3 regions of the Lysinibacillus sp. FSL K6-4013 genome follow, and region 1 is predicted to be linked to each of the others. Evidence: riboswitches for the same ligand, from Rfam matches in the RefSeq annotation. Region 1 holds a riboswitch; each other region holds the start of a gene.
The links. A riboswitch is a leader RNA that binds a small molecule or an ion and turns the genes downstream of it on or off. The one in region 1 is predicted to bind cobalamin.
Positions count from the first base shown of each region.

Region 2: it holds a riboswitch for cobalamin, as region 1 does, so the genes downstream of both, MHB39_RS02905 (ABC transporter substrate-binding protein) here and MHB39_RS21105 (hypothetical protein) in region 1, are expected to answer to the same signal.
Region 3: it holds a riboswitch for cobalamin, as region 1 does, so the genes downstream of both, MHB39_RS11795 (glutaredoxin) here and MHB39_RS21105 (hypothetical protein) in region 1, are expected to answer to the same signal.

Region 1 covers NZ_CP152031.1:4,264,113-4,272,310, reverse strand. Annotated here, with positions in the region: gene MHB39_RS21130 (AarF/UbiB family protein) at 38-2,026, shown strand; gene MHB39_RS21125 (C40 family peptidase) at 2,370-3,503, shown strand; gene ytvI (sporulation integral membrane protein YtvI) at 3,660-4,718, opposite strand; gene MHB39_RS21115 (hypothetical protein) at 4,809-5,363, shown strand; gene MHB39_RS21110 (glutathione peroxidase) at 5,445-5,990, shown strand; cobalamin riboswitch at 6,115-6,313, shown strand; gene MHB39_RS21105 (hypothetical protein) at 6,472-7,029, shown strand; gene MHB39_RS21100 (cobalamin-binding protein) at 7,013-7,963, shown strand; gene MHB39_RS21095 (tyrosine-protein phosphatase) at 8,106-8,198, shown strand, end outside.
Region 2 covers NZ_CP152031.1:584,198-592,395, reverse strand. Annotated here, with positions in the region: gene MHB39_RS02910 (iron ABC transporter permease) at 1-407, opposite strand, end outside; gene MHB39_RS02905 (ABC transporter substrate-binding protein) at 404-1,372, opposite strand; cobalamin riboswitch at 1,504-1,686, opposite strand; gene MHB39_RS02900 (acyl-CoA dehydrogenase family protein) at 1,744-3,411, opposite strand; gene MHB39_RS02895 (long-chain-fatty-acid--CoA ligase) at 3,413-4,915, opposite strand; gene MHB39_RS02890 (MerR family DNA-binding transcriptional regulator) at 4,908-5,297, opposite strand; gene argS (arginine--tRNA ligase) at 5,530-7,197, opposite strand; gene MHB39_RS02880 (DUF1934 domain-containing protein) at 7,197-7,628, opposite strand; gene yidC (membrane protein insertase YidC) at 7,785-8,198, opposite strand, start outside.
Region 3 covers NZ_CP152031.1:2,384,996-2,393,193, forward strand. Annotated here, with positions in the region: gene MHB39_RS11785 (hypothetical protein) at 84-278, shown strand; gene MHB39_RS11790 (hypothetical protein) at 272-931, shown strand; cobalamin riboswitch at 1,232-1,410, shown strand; gene MHB39_RS11795 (glutaredoxin) at 1,528-1,752, shown strand; gene nrdI (class Ib ribonucleoside-diphosphate reductase assembly flavoprotein NrdI) at 1,749-2,108, shown strand; gene nrdE (class 1b ribonucleoside-diphosphate reductase subunit alpha) at 2,105-4,198, shown strand; gene nrdF (class 1b ribonucleoside-diphosphate reductase subunit beta) at 4,186-5,154, shown strand; gene dut (dUTP diphosphatase) at 5,167-5,604, shown strand; gene MHB39_RS11820 (stalk domain-containing protein) at 5,751-6,599, shown strand; gene MHB39_RS11825 (PaaI family thioesterase) at 6,670-7,161, opposite strand; gene MHB39_RS11830 (hypothetical protein) at 7,553-8,065, shown strand; gene MHB39_RS11835 (hypothetical protein) at 8,177-8,198, opposite strand, start outside.

The sequences.
Region 1 (8,198 bases):
TAGTAGGAAATGGAAATGGCACAGGGGGGTGACACTGTTGATCATATTGAAATTTTTAATCCAAATACTGGTAGTTTCGGGTTTGATTTATATTGTGAGTGGACGATTAATTGGCTCAAATATTAATTTCGTGAGAAGAGTGCTGTCAGTCGTTATTAGTGTGACATTAACCTCTTTTGTTTACTGGTATTCTTATCTGCGCCATACAGATTTTTTATCAGAAACGATGATGCAAACAGTAACTGAGGTAAGCACACTAATTTGGATCGGTAGTATGCTGCTAATTTCGATGTTGCTTTATTTGGTATTTGAGCTTTTTGACCCAAGTGGCATTACAAATGGAGATCGCCGTAACGGCCAAAAATCTTTATTATTACGATTGCGTAGCTATTGGCGACAGCAGAAACGCCTGCGTCAGGTATTAAAAATTGCTGTTACAAACGGTGTTGTACAAACGATTAAATATGCGAGGCAACGGGAAAATGAAAAAGAGCTTGCGATTGCTTTGCGGGCAACACTAGAACAATGCGGTGGGATTTTCATCAAATTTGGCCAGGTACTCTCCACACGAAAAGAGCTTTTTTCACCTATTTTTATTGATGAATTAGAAAGACTCCAACACCGAGTAAAACCTTTATCAGAGGAGCAAGTGAAACAAATTTTAGAGAGGTCTCTTCCGCAATCTATGGGCGAAATATTTAGCCAATTTCAAATGGAACCCATTGCAGCAGCCTCTATTGGCCAGGTGCATAAAGCAAGGCTTAAAGATTATGAAGAAGTGGTAGTCAAGCTATTGCGTCCAGAAGTAAAGGGAATTATGCGCGATGACCTTGAAATTTTAGAGGAATTTGCTAATTGGCTATCTACAAAATCGACGTGGGCAGAATCATTAGGCTTTCGAGAGTTGGCTGGGGGATTTGCAGATGGACTACGTGAGGAGATTCATTTAGATATTGAAGTACGTAATACGCTACAGGTGAAGAATGCACTGGCGAAAAGTGATTACAAGGTTCGAATTCCTAAAATATTTACGCCTTACAGTAATGAAAATGTTATTGTGATGGAGTATATTCGTGGACAAAGTGTGGCAGATGGGGCATCTGAATTTAATCGTTTGTCTATTGATCGTAGGCAGTTTGCAAGAACCGTACTGTATTCATTTTTTGAGCAGATGCTATTCTCTGGTATTTTTCATGCAGACCCCCATCCAGGAAATATCCACATAGATGAAACAGATGGCACACCAGTGTTGCTTGACTTTGGCGCAGTAGGACGTTTAGGTGCAACACAGCAAGAAGGCTTGAAGTTATTTTTGATGGGTATTCAACTAAATGATTCAAGCGTTTTATACGATGGTTTAACACTATTAGTGGAAAATGCTGATCATGCAGAACGTGCGAGAATGGAACAGGCAATCGATCAAATATTACTGAAAATTTCCTATGTTGACCGTATACCTACTGAAGAACTAATTCACGCGCTCTTTACAGTGGTAAGAGATTTTGGACTTGCATTTTATCCAGCGGTGGGATTGGCTCTCCGTTCCTTAGTGACGTTAGATGGCACACTACGGGTAATAGATCCACGTTTTGATATTTTTACAGAGGCAAAGGATTTTTCTGCTACATATATGCGTGCCTCTTTCCTTAAGCCATTTAAAGAACCAATGGCCACAAAGGAGAGGCTGCAAGAAGAATTATCTATGCTTATACCGACTTTACGTAAAATGCCTAGAAGAGTCGATCAGCTCATTCAGCGAGTTGAAAGTGGAAAAATCATTTTACATCATGATGTCTTTTCGGATGAACATAATGCACGTTTTATTACACATTTGTTTTCTCAATTTGTATTGCTGCTGGTGGGTATAACTTTTGGTATTATATCTGTCGCTCTTTTAGCAATTTCACAATTTATCCATGATTCTTATGCGGTTTATTTGAACACAGCGGCATATTTAGGTTTATTTTTATGTGCTATTTTGTTAGTGAGATTATCTATACAAGCACTAAGGTCGATGAAGCAATAGGTAGGGAATTTTTTCCCTACCTTTTTTCTTTGATACCATGAAATATTACAAAACCATTACAAAACATCTCTTGGGTCTAATGTCGATTTAGCTAATAGTTTCACTGTGTAGAAGAAAATCGCGTTTTGTAGAATAATGTAGTTTAAGTGTGAATGTTACAGAAATATTTCGAGTTTTACTAATGTATTAAATAGACATGAAATAGTATAAAAGTTATGTAGAAAATGCTAAACTTTAAAAGGCTAAAATAAATATAAGAACATTTAATTAAAATAGAAATCGTTCAAGTGATTACATAGAATATCGAGAGCGAAATTGATAGACGAAGGGAAATGAAGGTAACGTGGCTAAGCGTAACAAATGGCGTAAGTCGATGGTGCTAGCATTAGCACTAGCTGGCGGCTTATTATTTAATACAATTCAACCAACAGAAGTACATGCCGAAGAAACTTCTCAACAAATGATTGAGAAAAAGGCTGAAATAGATGCACAAATTAAAAAATTACAAGAAGAACTAACGAAACTACAACAAGAGATCGACGAAAAAGTAAAGGTATTTAAACAAGTACAAGCTGATATTAAAGAAGTGGATGCTAGTATTGCTGAAACACAAAAACGCATCGAGCAACGTTCAAAAATTTTAAGTGAACGTATGGCTGCATATCAAGCGCAAGACAACACTGTAGGTGTTTATTTAAACGTAGTTCTTGAGGCAAAAAGCTTTGCAGATTTAATGGATCGTGTCGTAGCGGTAAAAACATTAATGGATGCAGACCAAGAATTAGTGGATCAACAGGAAGCAGATAAAGCAAGCTTAGAGCAACAAAAAGCTACATTAGATGAAAAGCAAAAGGAACTTCAAAAACAATTCCAAGAGCTTCAGCAAAAAGAAAGCGAAATGGAAGTGAAGAAAGCTGAGAACGAAGCGAAATCACTTGCACTAAAAGCTGAAATTGCAACGAAACAAGAAGAAGAACGTTTAGAGGCAGAGCGTAAAGCAGCTGAAGAAGAGGCAGCTCGTTTACGTGCACTTCAAGCAGCTACACCAGTTATACAAGCAACTCAAAATAATGGTGGAGGCGAACCACAAAAAATTATTGTTGGGTCAGGAGCTGGTACTGTTTCTTCAGGAGATGCCATTTCAACGGCTAAACAATTCCTAGGACGTCCTTATGTTTGGGGTGGTAGCAACCCATCAACAGGTTTTGACTGTTCAGGTCTTGTACAATGGTCATATAAGCAAGCGGGTGTTTCTTTACCTCGTACAGCATCACAGCAATATCTAGCAACACAACGCATTTCAGCAGGTGAAGCACGTGTTGGGGATTTAGTATTCTTCAGCTATGGTTCAGGGGTAGCACACGTAGGTATTTATTTAGGTAACAACACAATGATCGATGCTCAAAACAATGGTGTCGTAATTGAATCACTTGATTGGTGGAATCAATACTTAGTAGGCTTCGGACGTATTCAATAGGCCTCACTATTATATAGACGGTTGACATAAGAAAAAGGTCATCTTTGTAGAGAAAAATATACAAAGATGACCTTTTTATTTTGCTTTTCTTTCAAAAGAAACAAGACTGCTACTTCTATCCTGGAAGAGAGATTTTTCTAGTAAGCTAGATTAATATCAAATTTTAAAATTTACTTTGATGACACCTGTCTCTTTCAAGGCAATAAAGAAAATAATAACGAATGGGCCGACAAGTAAACCGATAATACCAAATAACTGTAGACCTATGAACATGGAAATTAATGTTGGCAAAGTAGATAAACCGATATGGTCTCCCATTAATTTAGGCTCGACTACTCGACGAATAATAAGTAAAATAGCAGCTAAGATGAATAATTTTACAGCTATAGAGGTGTTTCCCATTAACAGGTGGTAGAGTCCCCAGGGCGCTAGAATAATGATAGAGCCTAGGAATGGTACAATATCTATTAACCAGATAATAATCGTCATTGTTACTGCGTATTTCGGTTGGATTAACAGCAGTCCAATGAGTGTGACGCCTCCAATAATAAAGCTTACAAATAAGTGAGCCTTCATATAGCCAAATGTAGCATCTTTTAGGCGATTTAAAATAATTTTTATTTTCTTTGCTGTATTGGGCTTTAAATATTTATAAGTGATTTGCTTTAACTTAGGCAAATCAAGCATAAATAGAAATAGCGCAATCATATAAACGAGAAGACTGATAAATAGGCTGGGTATCTCTGAAAAGAAGGCAGAAACTTTGCTATAATTAAAGAAGCTTAAAAAGGATTCTTCAACTTTCTTTATGAAATCCATTGTGGTTTTTTGAAGCGAAGCACTTACTTCAGGTGGAAAGTCTTCTGTGTATTTAGAAATATTTTCTTGCATATGAAGCCACATATCTGATAGCTTAGAAATATAATAGGGAGCTTGCTTAGATAGTAAAATTATTTGTGTCATTATTTGTGTAATAGAAAGATAACAAATAATAGATATAACAATAACACTCACTATGTAAATAAAAGCAACTGCTATTTTCCGTGACATTTTCCATTTCCGTTTAAAGAACATGACAATCGGTTCTAAGAAAAATGCACTAATCCCAGCAAGTATTAAAGGCATGGATACGGGGATAACAAAATAGGCAGCTATAAGTAGTGATAAAATCACAATCAACCGAAAAATCAATTTCCTAGCATGAAATTTATTCATAAACTCACCTTCTTTGCGAAAAAAATTAAGTTAAGTGTACCATAAATCAAGTTTTATTACGTTCTGAAACAATAAAGGTAGGGATAAATTATGGAAAAAGAGATTTTGCAACTTTTTAGTAATCTAACAGAGCATGATCGCGATATTCAATATGAATCTTACGAGGAATTAATGAAAATTATGCAGGAACCTGTAGATTGGACATATGCAGTTTGGGAACAGCTAATAAAAGCACTTACATACAATAATGGTTATTCTCGTGCACGTGCTGCACAAATTTTATGTGCTTTAGCTGCAAAAAGTGATCCAGAAGAAAGGGTCTTGGAGGATTTTTTAAAGATTTGGGCTGTGACTTACGATGATCAATATGCTACAGCGAGGCATGCATTACAAGCAATTTGGAAAATTGGACAAGCGGGTCAGGTACAAAGAGATTTGGTTGTGTCGTATCTAGCTAAAAGATTTCAAACATGTATAGATGAAAAACAGCCATCTCTTATTCGCCAGGATATTATTATGTCATTTAAAAAGCTATATGATCAAACGAATGACTCGAAATTATTAGACATTGCCCATCGTTTAATTAATGAGGAACAAGATGCTAAATATAAAAAGAAGTATAAGTCAGCCATCCGTTCAAAGTAGCGAGATGGTGTTTTTTTGTGCAAATTCTTTGATGAACTGTAGAATAGTCAACTATAATGAATGAAAAAAAGAGGTTATGGCATGAGCATTTATAATTATCTAGTACGAAAGCCTAATGGTGAAATTTTATCGATGGAAACATATCGTGGAAAAACAATGTTAATTGTTAACACGGCAAACCAATGCCGATTTACATATCAATTTGAAGACTTACAGAAAATGTATGATAAATATGGAAAAGAGAATTTTGTAGTTCTTGGATTCCCTTGTGATCAATTTGGTCATCAAAATCCTGAAAATGGAGAGGAAACTAAGCATCTATGCAAGGTAAACTATGGAGTCACATTCCCGATTTTTGAGCTTGTACAGGTAAATGGAGAGGCAACACATCCACTCTTTAATTATTTAAAGCATGAAGTGGATTACCGAGAGTTTGGGAAGGCAAGTATGCAGGAGAAAATGCTGGCAGAAGCAATAGTTCAACTTGCTCCAAGCTTTTTAGATGGTCGTAATATTCGCTGGAACTTTACAAAATTTCTAGTAGATGCTAATGGTAAAACCGTTGCTCGCTTTGAACCAACAGATTCACAGCTTGATATTGAACAAGCAATTGAAACACTATTGTAGTAAACTTATTAAACAGTTTTAATTTTTCTCTTAAAGTAGCAATATTGCTGTAATTTTAAAGTTATCCATTCTAAGTATAGCTATTTTTTCTGAAGCATATATGATAAACTGCTTTACAAATGAAATATTCTTGCAGAATAAAGGTGCTAGTTAGCATAATCGGGAATTCGGTGAAAAACCGGAGCTGTTTCCGCAACTGTAAGTACAGCCAATATAAAGATTTACCACTGTCTCAAAGAAGATGGGAAGGTCCTTTATAACTCATTTGTTTCATGTGATGAACTGTACAAGCCAGGAGACCGACCTTTATTTGAACGTATAAAAACTTCTCGGAAGCTAGGAGGATATACGGCAAATACATAGGCTATGTCCAGTTTGATGGTACTTATTATGTTATTTTTGTCGTTCCTTTGCAAAAGGAGCGATTTTTTTATGCCTTTCAAGTAAGAATTTTTCATTATAGAAAGTAGGGGGGAAGCAAGTGAAAAAAGATGCCCGTTATTCTTGTTATCCATTTATGCGTGAGAAAGCTTCAACGGTAGATTTTGAAATTCGAACAGATAGCCTTACAACACATTTAGGAGTTGCATTAGCTGCAGTAAAAAAAGAGGATGTTCAAGTTGTTGCTGAGGATTTATTGCTTATTTTACCTATGGCTTATCATGTAAATGGCTCAGTTCGTGGGAAATTAGCAGTAACTGAAGAGGATTTATCTTGGTTAAGTGAGCGGTATGATTTTTACGTTCGCCATGTGAAGGAAGAGATTCAAAGTTTTGTTTTACCACAAGGAACAGAGGCCGCTGCTGCTCTACATCTTTGCCGCAGTGAAGCGAAAAAATCATATCGTATCTTACACAAAGTATCAGAAGAACGAGAGGTTCCTGCTATTCTTTTCGATTACCTTGGCTTATTAGCTAATGTATGTTTTGTTATGGCTGTGTTTATGAATCAGCAAGCTGGAATAGCGGAAATACCGTTTATTAGTAAATCCTACCCAATGAAAAAGAAAAAGGAGAATAACAATGAAAAAAGTATTTAATTTCCAATGGCTATCAGTGCTCTTACTTGCACTGGTATTAGCAGGCTGTGGCACTGCTGAAGATACAAAAAATAAAGATGCTTCGCAAGATACACAACAAGCAGAGAAAACAAGCTATAAAGTGACAGATGACCGTGGAGTGGAAATAGAGTTTAATGAAGTACCAAAAACAGTTGTATCTTTACAACCAAGTAATACTGAAATTTTGTTTGCTTTAGGTGTTGGCAATAAAATTGTAGGAGCAACTGAGTACGATACTTACCCAGAGGAAGCACAAAAAATTGAACGTGTCTCTGATACTACGAACTTTAATAGTGAAAGAATTATAGCGTTAAAGCCAGATGTTGTCATTGCTTATACAATCGGTGATAAGGATGCACTAAAGCCGCTTGAGGACGCAGGAATTAAAGTGTTTGTTATTCAATCTGCGACTACTTTCGACGATGTTTATGGAGATATCGAACAAATTGCTGCTGTGATGGATGTTCCTGATAAAGGAAATAAATTAAACGAAGAGATTAAAGCGAAAATTGCTGAAGTCCAAACGAAGGTGAAGGACGTAAAAACGCCAAAAAATGTTTATTTAGAGGTTAGCCCTAAGCCAGACATTTATACAGCAGGCTCTAGTACTTTCCAACAAGAAATATTGGATGCAGCTAATGTTAATAATGTTTTTTCTGACCTGAATAGCTGGGCAAAAGTGAATGAGGAAGATGTTATTGCGAAAAATCCAGATGTTATTTTAACGACAGTAAACTATACAGAAGATCCTATAGGGGAAATTCTTGGACGAGATGGTTGGAATACAGTGACAGCTATTCAAAACAAAGCGGTGTTGTCTCTTGATACAGATATCTCTAATCGACCTGGTCCACGTATTGGTGAAGCTGTAGAATTAGTAGCGAAAGCTGTATATCCAGAGTTATTTAAATAAAATATTATTCCATGCTAGCTGTTAGCCTTTCAGCTAGTATTTTTTGTGTTTTAATTATTACCTAGCGTGAAAATTGGAATTAATGTAGTTTGTTCTTTAGAATAAAAGTAAGTATGCTCGATAATTTTAGGAGGTGTAGTGATTGGAACAATTAGAGACAAAGGTGATTCCATTTGAGGCAGTCTATAATTTCCGAGACATGGGTGGATATAAGACAAGGGATGGCCGTAGGGTA
Region 2 (8,198 bases), 1.1 Mb from region 1:
AGTCTAGCAAAGCTCATAACAACTACCATCGTGATGATAGCACCAATCATACTGAAGGTTGGCAGCGCATACAAACCGACAACAGGTATAGAAATACTAAAAAAGATCGTTAAAACAGCACCAACAGAAGCCCCTGATGAAACCCCTAGTGTATATGGATCTGCTAATGGATTTTTTAATAAACCTTGGAATGCTGCTCCAGCAATAGCTAGAGATGCGCCTACTAGTCCCGCTAATAACACGCGAGGCAAACGAATTTTCCAAAAGATATTGGCGGCTGTTTCATCAACCGCCTTATTCCACAATACTTCTAGTGGAATATGAACTGAGCCTATCGCTACGCCACACCAGATGCTAATAAGAAGAAGCGTACATGTTAGTGTATAGGCTAGTGCTATTTTTTTCACTTAAATACCTCAGGATAGATCGCTTTTGCTAATTCTTCTAGACCTTCTGCTAAACGTGGTCCTTGACGACTTGTTGTGCTTTCATCTACCTGCACAATCGCATTATTTTTTACGGCATTAATCGTATCAAAGCCCGCACGTTTTGGTATCTTCGTCAAAATATCTGGTACATAATGATATGTCACCACGATGACATCTGGGTTTTTCGCGATAATTTGCTCTGCATCAATTTTATACCAATTATCGCCATCTACAGCTACATTCTCTGCATTGAGCATTTCAAGCATTGCATTCATAAATGTGCCATTACCAGCTGTATAAATATCTGGCTCATCCGATGCTTCAACTAACACTTTTTTTGGTTCAACGTCCTTGACTTTAGTCAAAATTCCTTCTACTTTAGCCTTCATATTAGCAACAATTTTTTCTGCCTCTGGTAATTTTCCTGTAGCACGTCCAAGCTGCTCAATTGTCGTATATGTTTCATTAAAGTCTTGTGCATTTTTCACTACAAATACTTTTAAACCTGCCGATTCAAGCTGTGCAATAGCCTCTTCTGACAGAGACATGCTAGATTCGTGAGAAAAAACGATATCTGGTTTTAAGGCAATAATTTTTTCAATATCGTATTCCATGCCGCCAACCTTATCTTTCTCAGCTGCCTCTGGTGGATAATCGTCGTTGTCAGTAACACCAACTATTTCATCATTTAAACCGAGCCCAAAAAGAATTTCAGTGTTACTTGGAATAAGTGAAACAATTTTCTCAGGAGGTGCTTCGAGTGTAATGTCCTTACCAAGGGCATCTGTTATTGTCATTGGGAATGTTGCTTCCTCCACCTGTGCCTTTTCTTGCTGTGTTTGCTGCTCATTAGCTGGCTTGTTATCCTTTGCTTCCTGTCCACAAGCAGCTAGCAAGCCGACTGCTAAAAATGCTGATAATCCTATTTTCCAAAATTTCTTCATGTGAATCCTCCTTGGTTGATCCGTGCGATATTTCTTATTCTAATCAAAATAATACCCCTCATCTTTGAAAGATGAGGGGTCAAAATCGCACCAAAAAAACTGATACAAAATCCACCACCCTATCCTCGTAGGTTGTATGTCGTTATAAAGGCAGGTCTCCTGGCTAGTGCTGCTTGCGATTTTCAAGCCTTCCCGAAATATTCAGTGGCATCATTTGAAAAAACTCACACTTACAGTGGCGGGACCGCATCGGAATTACACCGATTTCCCTTTTCACTTTACTTAAGTAAAGAACCTTTATAATATTCAGTTGATTTCATTATACATGAAAATGAAAGAAGTCGCCTCCATTCAAGACGACTTCCAAGCTATTATACAATTTCAGAAAAGTATTGGACTGTTTTCATTTGAGCACCCATTTCTCTTAATGACCATGTCTGCTCTAAATAAACGTCCGCAAGTTTTTCATATTTCCCACCAAATTTATGTGCCCATTCAACCGCTACAACACTTTCATAAAGATGAGCCATCTTTTTCGCCATATCTTTTGCTTCAAAAGTTTTCGTCGCTTCGTCTAAAGCGCTAAAGAGTTGTAGTTTCGCAGACATATCCTCCAATTTTTCTTTAACGATTTGTACCAATGAGCTGTCAGCTAATTTGTCTAATCGTTCCTTCATCTCATGTACAAACAATTCATGGGCATGGAACTTAACTACCAAACGAATGAGTTCTAAGGCCAAAATATTAGCCGTCCCCTCCCACACCGTCAACACTTGCGCGTCTCTTAATAAGCGTGGCGTTACAAAGTCTTCGATATAGCCATTACCTCCGTGTAATTCAATTGCCTCACTAGCATAATGAACGGCTTGCTCTGCCGTTTCCTTTTTCATAATGGCAATATATAAACGATTCATAATAAGGTCTTGCTGTGTTCCCTGTCCACTCGTCACTTTATCGTATAACTGAATAAGATCAAAAACTGTCGCTACCTCCACGTGCAACTTAGCTGCAAATTTACCTAAAGTATCCTGAATCATAGGGTATTGTGTTAAGGGCTTGCCAAATGCATGTCGATTGGTTACATAATGTTTTGCCTCTAAGAAGCCGCGACGCATAATACCAATTGAAGCGACTGCATTACAAATTCTTGATAGATTTAGTGCTTCTAGCATGTAATAAATCCCTTTATTTTGCTCTCCTACAACATAGGCAAGTGCACCTTCAAATTCTACCTCACCAGAGGGAACAGCCCGAACCCCTAGCTTATCTTTCAGTCGGCGAATACGTAGATGATTCGCTGTTCCATCTTCTTTGCGCCATGGAACTGCAAACAACGTTAAGCCTTTGGAACCTGCTGGCGCATCTTCTAGTCGCGCCAATACCATCGCTACACCACACATGCCTGCATTGGATGCAAAGTATTTTTCACCATATAGGCGATACGCAGTGCCATCCTTTCTAGCCTCCACCACATTTGCACCAACGTCAGAGCCTCCTTGACGTTCTGTTAAAAATGTCGCACCTTCATATAAATCTGTGTCTCCTGTTGCACAAACATGTGGTAAAAAACGCTGCTTTACCTCTTCATCCGCATAATGGTCTAATAGATAGGCAGTAGCCATCGTCAATGTTACGGGACAGTAAAAACCGGGCTCTGCATGTGATAGCATATAACCTTGCGCAAAGCTATAAACATAATTACCCTTGTGACCTAGCTGCGGAATATCCTTGTGTACATAGCCGACAATCCCTGTATTATATGTCTCTTCAATCGTCTTTTTATAGCCATCATTAACCCAAACCTCTGATATCTCTTCACCGTAGGCATCATATCTTTGAAGGCGAGGCTCTCCCTGTCGATCTGTATACTTTGCCCTCGTATCAATATCACCTGCACATAGCTCACCAAAATCTGTTAACTCTCGATGTGCATAGGATAAAAACTCTTTATCTAGCATCATTTCTAATATTTTTTGAAGCGTTTCATCCTCGGTAAAAAAGTTCGTAGTACGCAGTTCTTTTTGTTGTAATACTTTCATGCTAGCTCACCTCTTGCCCCTTCAAAGATTGTTTTAATATTTTGCCTGATGCATTACGTGGTAGCGCTTCTACTTTTTCAAAAATACGTGGTATTTTAAACTTTGCAAGATGTTCTTCTAAATAAGCTTTCAAAGCTTCCTCATCGATGTCTTGTTTAGCAGAATACACCGCCTTTACAGTTTCCCCCCATTGTGGATGTGGTACACCAATTACCGCAGCCTCGAATATCCCTTCAAAGCTCAATAAACAATCTTCAATTTCTTTCGGATAAATATTGACACCACCCGAAATAATGACATCCTTTTTACGATCTACGATCCAAATAAAACCATCTTCATCTTTGCGAGCTAGATCTCCTGTTTTTAACCAACCGTCAATAAAGGCTTCATTAGTAGCTACTTCATCCTTATAGTAGCCAAGCATGTTGCCCTCACCCAGCAAAACAATTTCCCCCACTTCGCCTACATTTACATCTTCTCCACTGTCATTCACAATACGCAACTCTGTACCAAGTGGCGCCCGCTGACCAATACTTCCTGCCTTTGCTTCATGCTCCTTGCCAAATAATAATGAACCACTTGGACCTGCCTCTGTTAATCCATATACACAAGTCAAATTATTTGTGCGGAATGCCTGCTGAATGAATCGAACCTCACTTTGAGATAACGGTGCCCCACCATAGACCCACCATTTCATAGAAGACAAATCTGCCGAATGGAGTCTTGGCAGCTGTGCCGTTAATAAATAAGCAACAGGTGCACCAAAGAAATGTGTTGTTTTCTCCTTTTCAATGGAATCAATGAATAAATCGGGTGTAAAAGTTGGTGTTAATACATTTGTTGAGCCTACCAATACACCCGCCATTAAAAATAAATGTAATGGTGCAGAGTGTGTTAATGGCATCATGAGCAAAATACGGCTCTCAGGTTTTACCTCCATTTCAACAGCAATCATTTGCGCCACTGTTAAAATATTACGGTAGCTAAATAACACACCCTTTGGTTTTCCTGTCGTACCAGATGTATATAAAATCGTGGAAGGATCATCCTCCTGCAACTGACAATCAATCGTTTGTGTACTAGCATTTTGTAGCATTGTTTCATACTGATACCATCCTGCTTTTTCTTGACCTGTTTTAATTTTTATCGGAATACCAGCTAGCTGTTCAACTGCTGCAAAAATAGCCTCATGTACGACAATGGCCTTCGCTTCGGCATGCTGCGCCACGTACTCTACTTCCAGTAATGTAAACTTTGCATTGACTGGCACAACGATCGCTCCGATACGCTGAATAGCAAAGTAGCTAACAACAAACTCTAAAACGTTTGGCATAAAAATTAAAACCTTATCCCCCTGCCTTACTCCCTGCTCTAGTAAAGCATGACTGAAGCATGTCACCTGCTGATCTAAATCTTGATAGGTTACTCTTCTGCCATGACAAATAACGGCTTCATTTTTCGGATATTTACGGGCATTACGTGCTAACAAATTGGAACTATTCATCTTGCATCTCTCCCTTAAAAGTCGCTAATTTTTCACTAAACATGCCATGCATTTGTTGTAATTCATGTTTCATCTGCGTCAGCTCAGCTATTTTACTCTCAATCTCTTGAATTTTTTGTTCTCCGTATTCAACCGTTCGCTCTAGTTGCTGAATCCCCGAGCGATCAAAATCAAATAGTAAAACCATCTCTTTGATTTCCTCCAACGAAAATCCGTAACGCTTACCTCTGAAAATAAGCTTGAGCTTCGCCAATTCTTTTTTGGAAAAGGTTCGTTGATTGGTAGATGAGCGATGGGGACAAAGAAGTCCAAGTTCCTCATAATAACGAATTGTCCGCGTAGACACATTAAACTCCTTTGCTACCTCCTGAATCGTCTTCAAAACCATCTCCCCTTTCCTAATTGGCAACAGTATACCATTGACGTTAACGTAAACTTCAACAAAATTTTCAAAATTAACAGAAAAATAAAGTTTGAGACAGCTAATTTCCCACGGTCTATCCCATACTTTTGACACTCTATTCGTCACTTTTACCGTTATATCCGCCACTTTTAGCACTTTATCCAAGAAAAAAGCCCCTAACACTTTTAAATGTTAGGAGCTTAAAATCTAATTACATTTTTTCAGGTGCAGATACCCCGATTAAACGTAGTGCGTTCGCAATTGTTGTGCGGACTGCCGTGATTAATGCTAAACGAGCCTCTGTTAACTCTTTGTTTGAAGCATCTAATACTTTTTCTGCATTATAGAAGCTGTGGAATGCAGCTGCTGTCTCTTGAATATAGTTTGCGATACGATGTGGTGTGCGGTGTTTCGCTGCTTCCGCTACCACTTTTGGGAAATCGCCAATCTTTTTCAGTAAATCAATTTCTTTTTCTGCTGTTAACAAATTGAGGTGTTCTGTTGTAGCAGCAAAGCCTTGTTCATTTGCTGAACGTAAAATAGACGAAATACGTGCATGCGCATATTGTGCATAGTACACAGGATTTTCATTAGATTGTGATACTGCAAGATCAAGATCAAAGTCCATATGAGAATCGCCAGCTGTTTTGACAAAGAAGTAACGAACTGCGTCAAGGCCAACCTCTTCTACAAGCTCACGCATTGTTACTGCATTCCCTGTACGCTTAGACATTTTGAATTTTTCACCGTTTTTATAAAGCTGAACCATTTGAATAACTTCCACTTCTAACGTATCACGATCATAGCCAAGTGCTTGAATCGCTGCTTTCATACGTGGAATATAACCGTGATGGTCCGCTCCCCAAATATTGATTAATTTATCGAAGCCACGGACAATTTTATCTTCATGGTAAGCAATATCTGGCGTTAAATAGGTGAATGACCCATCATTTTTAATTAGTACACGATCTTTATCATCACCAAATGTTGTAGAGCGGAACCAAGTGGCACCATCCTCTTCAAACACATGTCCATTAGCTTTTAATTTATCTAATGCTACTTCGATTTTCCCGTTTTCATATAGAGATGTTTCAGAATACCAGACATCAAAATTTACACGGAAGTTTGCTAGGTCTGTTTTTAATTTATCTAATTCTAAAGCTAAACCATGCTGGCGGAAGAAGGCAAAACGTTCTTCATCTGATTTTGCTAGAATAGCTTCACCATGCTCCTCAGCTAATTTACCCGCAATCTCAATAATATCTTGCCCATGATAGCCATCTTCAGGCATCTCAGCTGCCATTCCTAATGCTTGTTTATAACGAGCTTCTAATGAGTAAGCTAAGTTATTAATTTGATTACCTGCATCATTAATATAGTATTCACGAGAGACACTGTAACCAGCCATATCTAACACATTACATAAGGAATCACCAACAGAAGCGCCACGAGCATGTCCTAGGTGAAGATCTCCAGTAGGATTTGCTGAAACGAACTCCACTTGAATCTTTTCCCCAGCGCCAGCATTTGAGCGGCCATAGTCAGTAGCTTGCTCAAGCACCTGTGTCACTACCTCTGTTAGGAAATCTTTACGCACTGTGATATTCATGAAGCCAGGACCAGCAATATCAATCTTTTCAATATCTGTGCCTGTTGTATCAAGGTTTTCTAAAATAGCTTCCGCGATAGCACGAGGTGGTTTTTTAGCTAACTTCGTTAATTGCATCGCAATGTTTGTTGCATAGTCACCATTTGCTTTATCCTTTGGTGTTTCTAAGTGAATCGATAATTCTGTGCCAGACTCAACTAAGCCAGCTTTTTCAACAGCCTGCACGATCGCTGCTTTAATAGCCTGTTGTACTTGTTCTACTGCGTTCATCATTGTACCTCCGTAAATGTAATATCTAATGTATAATTGCCAACGGATTGCCCACCCATTAGTAAATCGTACTGTACATGGAAATCTCCGCTTGTTGCCTGTTTTGTAAACATCATATTTTTCGTATCAATCACAAGTGGCATAGAACCAAACTCACTTTCATAATGCCCCTTTTGGTGTTCGATTATGTTCAGTGGTAACCGCATATTAACCGCTCCAGCACGCATAATGAGTGCCTTCTCATGACCTAACTTCATCGTTGTGCGGATGGTTTTATCCTCCTGCACCTCATCATATTTCAAATACAAGCTTCCCGCTTTTTCAAGTAGTTGCCCTTTGAGCCACATTTCATAACTTTCGGACTCCCCATCATTTGGACGAATGGTAGAAATGAGCTTAATGTTCACCTGCGATCTTACTTCGTTCGTCATAACGGATGCCCCTTTTTAGTCTTTTACTATAACCTTTTTATTATAGGATGAATACTTATGGTTTTTCAAGATAGAAGTGATGTAAAGCTCCATAACAAGTTTATTAGAGAAAATAAAAACCCTCTCCTTCCAATAACGGAGAGAGAGGATTTCATTTTATCTATACCATTTTTTTATAATCAATTGTTGAACTATTAACAATAAAGCACTAACAGTCCAATAGATGGGGATAATCGCTGGGTTGAACAGACTAAAAATGAGGATCATGATTGGATTAATAAATACCATTATCTTCATATTTAATGGTTGACTTTTCTCTAGGGCTATACAGCTTTGAATGAAATAAATCAAACAAGCAATCATCGAAATCCCCATATCAATCGTACCTAAATTCATCCAAAGGAAATTTTCACTGGCTATCACTGAATCTAGCTTAATTGCGTAGTACAGTGAAAATAATATCGGCAATTGAATGATAATTGGTAAACATCCTAATAAAGAACTTTTCAATGAATCTGAAGTTAGCTCTTGGATTTTATGTTGTACCATTCTTTTTTCAGATTCGCTTTG
Region 3 (8,198 bases), 1.9 Mb from region 1:
GAACTATGTAGTATTTAAGTCATAGCTAGCATCTTACCTAAGGGGAAAGATGTTTTTTTTATGAACGAATAGGAGTGAACAAGATGACATCTCATTCAATTTTATTTTATGAAAATCAGTTAAAGCAGCAAATAATGAACAACCTTTCTAGTGAGCACATGATTTCCCTACAAGTTTATATCAAAATATTAATACAAGAAAATCCTGATGATTACAAAAATATTAATTATGCCTATTTAAATATAAAACGTGAGTTAGTCGGGGCAATAGAATGCTGATAGATGAAAAAATTTTAGAGGATAGCATTGATATTGATCAAGATACTCTATTTAGCAATTTGGATCATTTTGAGATCCAGAGATGCTTTGTATTAGAATATTTAGAGATGCTGTTAAAGTGGAATAAACAAACACACGCTATTTCTGAAGAGAAACTTCAAAAGCTTTGGATGAAACTGATAAGAAAATATAAATTTTCTCTTGATGAATGGGAAAGAAATGCTGGAAATACGAATATTCACTCGTATCTTGTGAAAGAACAAGGGCATGGTCTACAAAAATTAATTCGTTTTTACAGGGACCGTCATGGAGTGAAATGGTTAGAAAATGCCTTTGATTATGGCATGACATTGCTAATGAAAGGTGGAGAAATGCCAGCATTAGAAATGTTTTTCCTCACAAATTTAATATGTTACAATTGGCAACTAGACTACTTAGAGGATAAAGAAGTGCAATATTACTTTTCACATTCAGTAAATGGGAAAGTGAAAGAGGTCTATGATCGTTTTAGGGCTTACGATAGAGAACAGAATCTATTAACTGCAACTAAATTATATAAGCTTTTATCCAAATATAATCCTCAATTTCATACAAATTCTGCTGCAACGCCGGAATTTTATAAGGAATTGGCCCTGTTTATTGAAAAGCACTAATAGATGTTCCTAGTGTCAAACAGTCTATTTTTCTTCAGAATATAGACTGTTTCCATAGCTATTCAAGATTATTTTAGGCATTCTATAAATGAATAGATTTACTGTAGATAGATTTTAATAGAAAATCTCGTACATCGTTTAAAATATATATTTTGTTTAGGTATAAGTAATTAGTGATAATCTATTTCGAACTACATAATAAAAAATACTGAATAATCCAAAAATAAAGAAGTTTAGAATCTAGATTTACTTTTCATTTGAAGGATGGTAAACTTAAAACTATTGAACAACAACTATATATTGTGTTCGTTTTACAAAGGTACTACTACATGTAGTTTAAAAGGGAAGTTCGGTACAATTCCGACGCTGTCCCCGCAACTGTGAAGCTGACGATGATTGCAACCACTGTGCATTCGCATGGGAAGGGAATCAGAGAATGAAGCAAAGCCAGGAGACCTGCCTTTCTAAAACAAATTAATCATTTCTTCGGGGATTAAGAGATGGGAACGTCAGTATTTTTGGTATGTTAACGTTTCCATTTAGCCTATCTCTCTAGAGGAGATAGGCTTTTTTATTTTATGAAAAGAGGGATTTCTATGAAACTTTATACGAAAACAATTTGTCCAAAATGCCTATGGGTAAAATCTGAACTACAACGTGCAGGACTTGAAGCTGAAATTGTTAACATTGATCACGATGAACAAGCAAAGCAAACGATTATTAATGCAGGGTTTTTAAGTGTGCCTGTTTTAGAGATGAATGGAACTTTTATAGGAGATGTTCAGGAAATTGTTTCTCAAATTGAGTTGATTGCCCTATGATCGTATTCGCTAGTCGTACTGGCAATGTGCGCAATGTTGTATCCAAATTAAAGGCAGAATGTATCGAGCTCTCCGAGGAATTGCGATTGAACAAGCCCTATCTTTTAATTACCTACACAGATGGTTTAGGTGACATTCCAGCAAAGGTACAACGTTTTTTAGAAAAAAACAGGGATTTTTGTAAAGGAGTAGTTGCCAGTGGTAATAGTAACTTCGGTCATCATGTATTTGGCGCTGCTGGTGAGAAAATCGCTGCTACGTATCATGTACCCCTAGTAAGGAAATTAGATTTACAAGGTAATCAAACAGATTACGAAGCAATACAAACGTTTTATGAAACGAGGGTAATGGGATGAAAACCTATTTAAAGCTTAATAACGACGTACTGAATCGTTATAGTACAACTGGATTACTTGAGTTAGAAAAGGACCGCGAAGCTACGCGCCGCTACTTTTTAGAGTATGTTAACGTACGTTTGCGTTATTTTATAGATATTGAGGAAAAAATCCGCTATTTAGTTGATGAGGGCTACTATGAGAAAGCATTTATCGACATGTACGAGATGGAATTTATTAAGAAGTTGTACAAAAAAGCCTATGATTATAATTTCCGCTTTCCATCCTTTATGAGCGCAAGTAAATTTTATGATAGCTATGCTATGAAAAGTCGTGATGGGGAAGAGATCTTAGAAAAGTATGAGGATCGTATAGTCATTATCGCTTTGTATTTGGCTCAAGGAAACACAGCTCTAGCAGAACGCTCTGTCGAAGCGATGATGGAAGCTTATCAGCCTGCAACACCAACTGCTTTAAATAGTGGCAAGAAAGCACGTGGTGAATTAGTTAGCTGCTTTAAATTATCAATGGATGACTCCATGAATAGTATTGCCGAAAATATTGGCTATTGTTTAGAGCTATCACGTCTTGGTGGTGGGGTTGGGGTCAACTTAACAGATTTACGCCCTTTAGGTGATCCAATTAAAGAGATATTAAATCGTGCAAGTGGTGTCATCCCAGTAGCAAAACTGTTAGAAAATTCTTTCAGTTATTCGAATCAGCTAGGGCAACGAAATGGCTCTGGTGTTGTCTATCTAAATATTTTCCATGCAGACATAGAAAATTTCATTTCATCAAAAAAACCAAATGCTGATGATAAAATTCGTCTTGCTACACTTTCAACAGGAATTATTATACCTAGTATTTTCTTCGAACTGATGAAACGTGATAAGGATATTGTTTTGTTTAGCCCATACGATATTTTTAAAGAATATGGCAAACGTATGTCTGAGATTTCCATTTCAGACATGTACTACGAGCTACTTGATAACCCTAAAATTCGTAAAATTAAACGTTTAAATGCACGTAAGCTTTACACAGAGGTGAAAAAAGCACAATTTGAATCAGGCTATCCGTTTGAAATCTTTGATGATAATGTCAATAAGGTACATCCTTTAAAAAATATTGGACGTGTCAAAATGTCCAATTTATGTACAGAAATCTTGCAGGTGCAAGAGACAAGTATCATTACGGACCAGGATCAACCAAACGACTATGGATTAGATGTATCGTGTAACTTAGGTTCCATCGATATCCATGCAGCAAGTAAAGTGAAGGATTTCGGCGCATTAGTCGATACAGCGATGCACCTATTAACAAATGTATCGCAAATGACACATATTAAAAATGTACCGTCTGTTGCAAAAGCCAACCAATTAATGCATTCTGTAGGGCTTGGCTGTATGAACCTCCATGGGCATCTCGTGACGGAGGGCATCCTGTACGGCTCAAAAGATTCGATTGATTTCATGGATCACTTTATGGAAGCGATGAACTATTATTCTTTGAAATCTTCGATGGAAATGGCGAAAGAAAAAGCTGCAACCTTCTACCGATTTGAGGACAGTGATTATGCATCAGGTAGCTATTTTGACCAATATATCAATAAAATTGACGAAGAACTATCACCTGTTGTATTGAAGGCGCTTGGCAATATACCAATCATTACGAACAAGATGTGGGAAACGTTAAAGCAGGATGTAATGCAATACGGTCTATTCCATTCCTATCGTTTGGCTATTGCCCCAACTGGTAGTATTTCATATATTCGTAGCTGTACGGCTTCAATCGCACCATGTACAGAGCGCGTAGAGGTTCGTGATTACGCCGATAGTAGAACCATTTATCCAATGCCTCATTTAACAAATGACAATAGTCATTTATATGTGGAGGCGTATGATGTGAATCCTTATGATTTAATTGATTTATATGCAGCTTCTCAAAAGCACGTTGACCAAGGTATTTCCATGACGCTTTATGTAACGGACAATTGGACAACCGAACAATTGGCTAAAGTATACATTTATGCGTGGATCAAGGGCATTAAGTCTGTTTACTATGTTCGTCAACGATTACAAAGCTTAGAGGAGTGTGTAGCATGTCAAATATAATTTATGAGGCAGTCAATTGGAATAAGGCAACAAGTGAGCTTGCCCAAATATTTTGGGACCAGCAATGGAAGCAAATTTGGTTTCCAGAAGAAATTGCGGTCAGTAAAGATATTAAACAATGGAAAAGCTTTGAGCATCAGGACACATATAAAAAAGTATTTGCAGGATTAACCTTACTGGATACTGTACAAACAAATATCGGAATGAATCGTGTTGCCGCTTATACAGACGATTTACAGGAAAAGGCTGTCCTAACCGTTTTTGATGCATTCGAGGCGATACATGCCAAGTCCTATTCTTATATTTTCACAACGCTTTGTACAAACGAAGAAATCGACGAGCTATTTGAGTGGGTCAAGAAAAATGAATTTCTACAGTATAAGGCCAATAAAATAGCAGACATTTATAATAGTATTGAAGAAGGCAATCCAGAGAGCTTATGGAAAGCGATGTTCTCATCCGTTATGCTTGAATCTTTCCTGTTTTATTCTGGCTTTTTCTATCCACTCTACTTAGGAGGACAAGGCTTCCTACGAAATAGTGCAGAAATTATTTCACTCATCTTGCGCGATGAATCTATCCATGGGGTAGCAGTTGGATTTTTTGCTCAAAATCTATTCAAGCAATTTTCAAAGGAAAAGCAAGAAGAGCTACATTTATGGGGCTATGAGCTATTATTAGATTTATATCAAAATGAAATGAAGTATACAGATGATATTTATGCGGAAACAGGATTATCACCTGAAGTGCGCGCATATGTACGTTATAATGCAAATAAAGCTTTAATGAATGTCGGCTTTGAAGCCATGTTCCCAGAAGAGGAAGTCAATCCAATTGTGATGAATGGGATTCGTAATGAAGGCTCCACATATGATTTCTTTTCACAAAAGGGTGCTACCTATGCCAAGGCAAAAGTTGCGCCGATCACAGATGACACATTCAATTTTAATCGTTAAGGATGAAGAACAATGAATCTAGAAGTAAAAATTAAAAAAGTTCACGCTGAAGCCATGCTACCGATACAAGCCAACCCTGGTGATGCAGGCATGGATCTCTATTCCATAGAAGCAGTAGAAATCCCAGCAGGCGTAGCCAAACTCATTAAGACAGGTATACAGATTGAATTACCTAAGGGAACGGAAGCCCAAATTCGACCAAGAAGTGGATTAGCATTAAAGCATAGTGTAACTGTACTGAATAGCCCAGGCACTATAGATGAAGGCTATAGAGGAGAAATCGGTGTTATTTTAATCAACCATGGTCAAGAACCATTTATTGTAGAAAAATCAATGCGCATTGCTCAAATGGTTATTCAATTTGTTCCTTCTATTCAATTAGTGGAAGTAGATGAATTATCTCAAACGGTCCGTGGAGAATCTGGATTTGGTGCAAGTGGTACGAAATAGCGTACCTATATATAAACCTCATAAAGTTTACTTAAAAATCCTGCTTAAAATGCAGGATTTTTTTGTTACCGTTGCTAATAGCAGAAGGAAATAATAGGGTTCATATGGAATGAAGTAATGATAGCGAAGTAAAGGAGCTAATAATCATGAAAAAAATATGTTCAGGTATTTTCCTTATGTTGATTGTCATTCTTACATCGATCACAACTGCTGCAGCAGCTAGTAGTCAACTAAAAGTGGACGGTATGACAGTACAAACGGATGTGAAGCCCGAAATAAAAAACAATCGAACAATGGTACCTTTACGCGTGATTAGTGAAAATTTAGGGGCTAAGGTGCATTGGTCGGATGGGCAAGTGATACTGACCCAAAGTGAGATGAAAGTCAGTTTAAAGTTAAACAGTAGTAAAGCCACAGTAAATGGAAAAACGGTATTATTGGATGCAAAGCCATACTTAAAGAATGGACGCACCATTGTACCATTACGTTTTCTAGCAGAAATCTTTGGCTGTAAAGTTCATTACGATCATTTAACGATCTCAATCGATACAGAGCCATTGATGATTAAGGGTGTGGAAGTGAAAGCATTACTTCATGAATACCACATGACAATGGGGGGAGTAGTCGAGCAAATCAATGGCAATGCCTATATGGAAGAAATGCACCGTATATTTACTAAAAATATGGGCAAGAAGATAAAACAGCCTAACGACTACACATGGTCTGTGCATAGCACCGTAATTGGGGGCTATTATAAAATGGGCCAATATGATTTCTTGAACAAGGAAGGTAGTAGCATAGCACGTTATGATCTCTATTCGTTGGTGCAATCTTCAGATAAACCTTTGACTGGACAGCCAGACGTGTTGATTTATGACGCCACTGTTGACCAATGGTATGAGTTTAACAAAACTGCCAGTGACTCTATTTATTCGTTAATGGAAACTGCCACGAGAAATGGCTTTGTGACAGTTATTAGTAATACAGTTCCTTGATTATGAATCCATTAAAAACGCAATAGAAGAGCACATCTATGAATAAGATGTGCTCTTCTTATTAAAAATGCTAATCATTTTTATTTAGAAAAGTACTAGGCATGACTACAAGGACTACTGTTCCACGAGCACAAAGCGTATCCTGCGCGTAAACTTCAGTTTCTACTTTCCATTTCTTCGGATGAATTTCTTCAACAGTGCCAATTGCCTTTAAGGGAACATCTTGGGGTGTTGGCTTGAGGAAATCTACATTAAGGTTAGCCGTTACAAATCGAGGTGGCTCCACTCCATCACCAATTTCATGTCCATTTTTACGATGCAAGGCAAGCGCTGCCGACCCTGTTCCATGGCAATCAATTAATGAAGCAATTAAACCACCATAGATAAATCCTGGAATACCCATATATTTTGATTCAGGTGTATAGATTGTGATCGTCTTTTCACCATGCCACCCCGTGCGAAGATGATGACCATCATCATTCAAACGGCCACACCCATAACACCAAGCGTTATCATCTGGATAAATATCTTGAATTGCTTTTTCTACTTTTAATTCTTCCATTCTTCTCTCCCCAATACTCTAGTATTATTTGTTTCTAATCGAACGTTAATCATTTAAGTATAATTAATCATTTCCATTCCATCAATAAAAATCTAAATATTCCATCTATTTAAACTATGTAAAAAAGCACGACCATAAAGTTGGACAAGTTTTATTAATGACAGATGGGGAGGGCTGGTATCAGGAAGAAGGAAAAGCTGCATAGCTTGTAAAACGCTGGCATGGTGCAACAAAGGAAAGATGGTATACTAAGGTCGTTACGTTTTTCTTTTACCGTGCTGAAGAAGGAATAAAGGAGTCAAAAGGTATATCATTAGAAAATATAATCGATTGTATTTGCAAGGAAGCAACTAATAAAGACAGTAAAAAATTAGAAGAATTACTAGAGCAATTGTATGATTATGAAAGTGCTAAAATACTCGATATTTACCCTTATCAGATAAAAAGTAATAAAAAATATAGTCAAGTAGAAGTATTCTTCGATAAATTGGAGATGGTCGATTTCCAAGAAAAAACGCAGGATTATCATTCTTATCAGAAAAGCCTAGAAAAATTCGAGAGATTTTTTGAATTGATGTGGTTAAAATCATCTGAATTTTATGCATTTTATTACATACCAGATCCTTTATATAAGGATCAATTGTATTATAAAGTCTACGAGAATGAGTGGAATAAAATTATCCCTAAAGATCTTACAGAAGGCATTTTATTAAACATTGATGAGTACACAATATTAATTTCACTAATAAAATTAGCTGTTTCGGACCATCTCCATCTACATATCATTTTACCTGAGGAGAATATGGTATTTAGTGGGAATGGATTAGCCTTTTTAATCTATAGCCAGCGTAATCTTGAGCTATTTGAAAAGATAGCTAATACGGAGGGGCTCTATATCCGTTGAAAAAGTGATAGAACATTTCCAGCAACATGGAGCCAGATAAATATGAAACATACCCTAAAAAATAGCAACAATCTATGTTGCGTACAGATCGTTGCTACTATTATTTAAAAATCATTTATTTTGCTCTCGATAA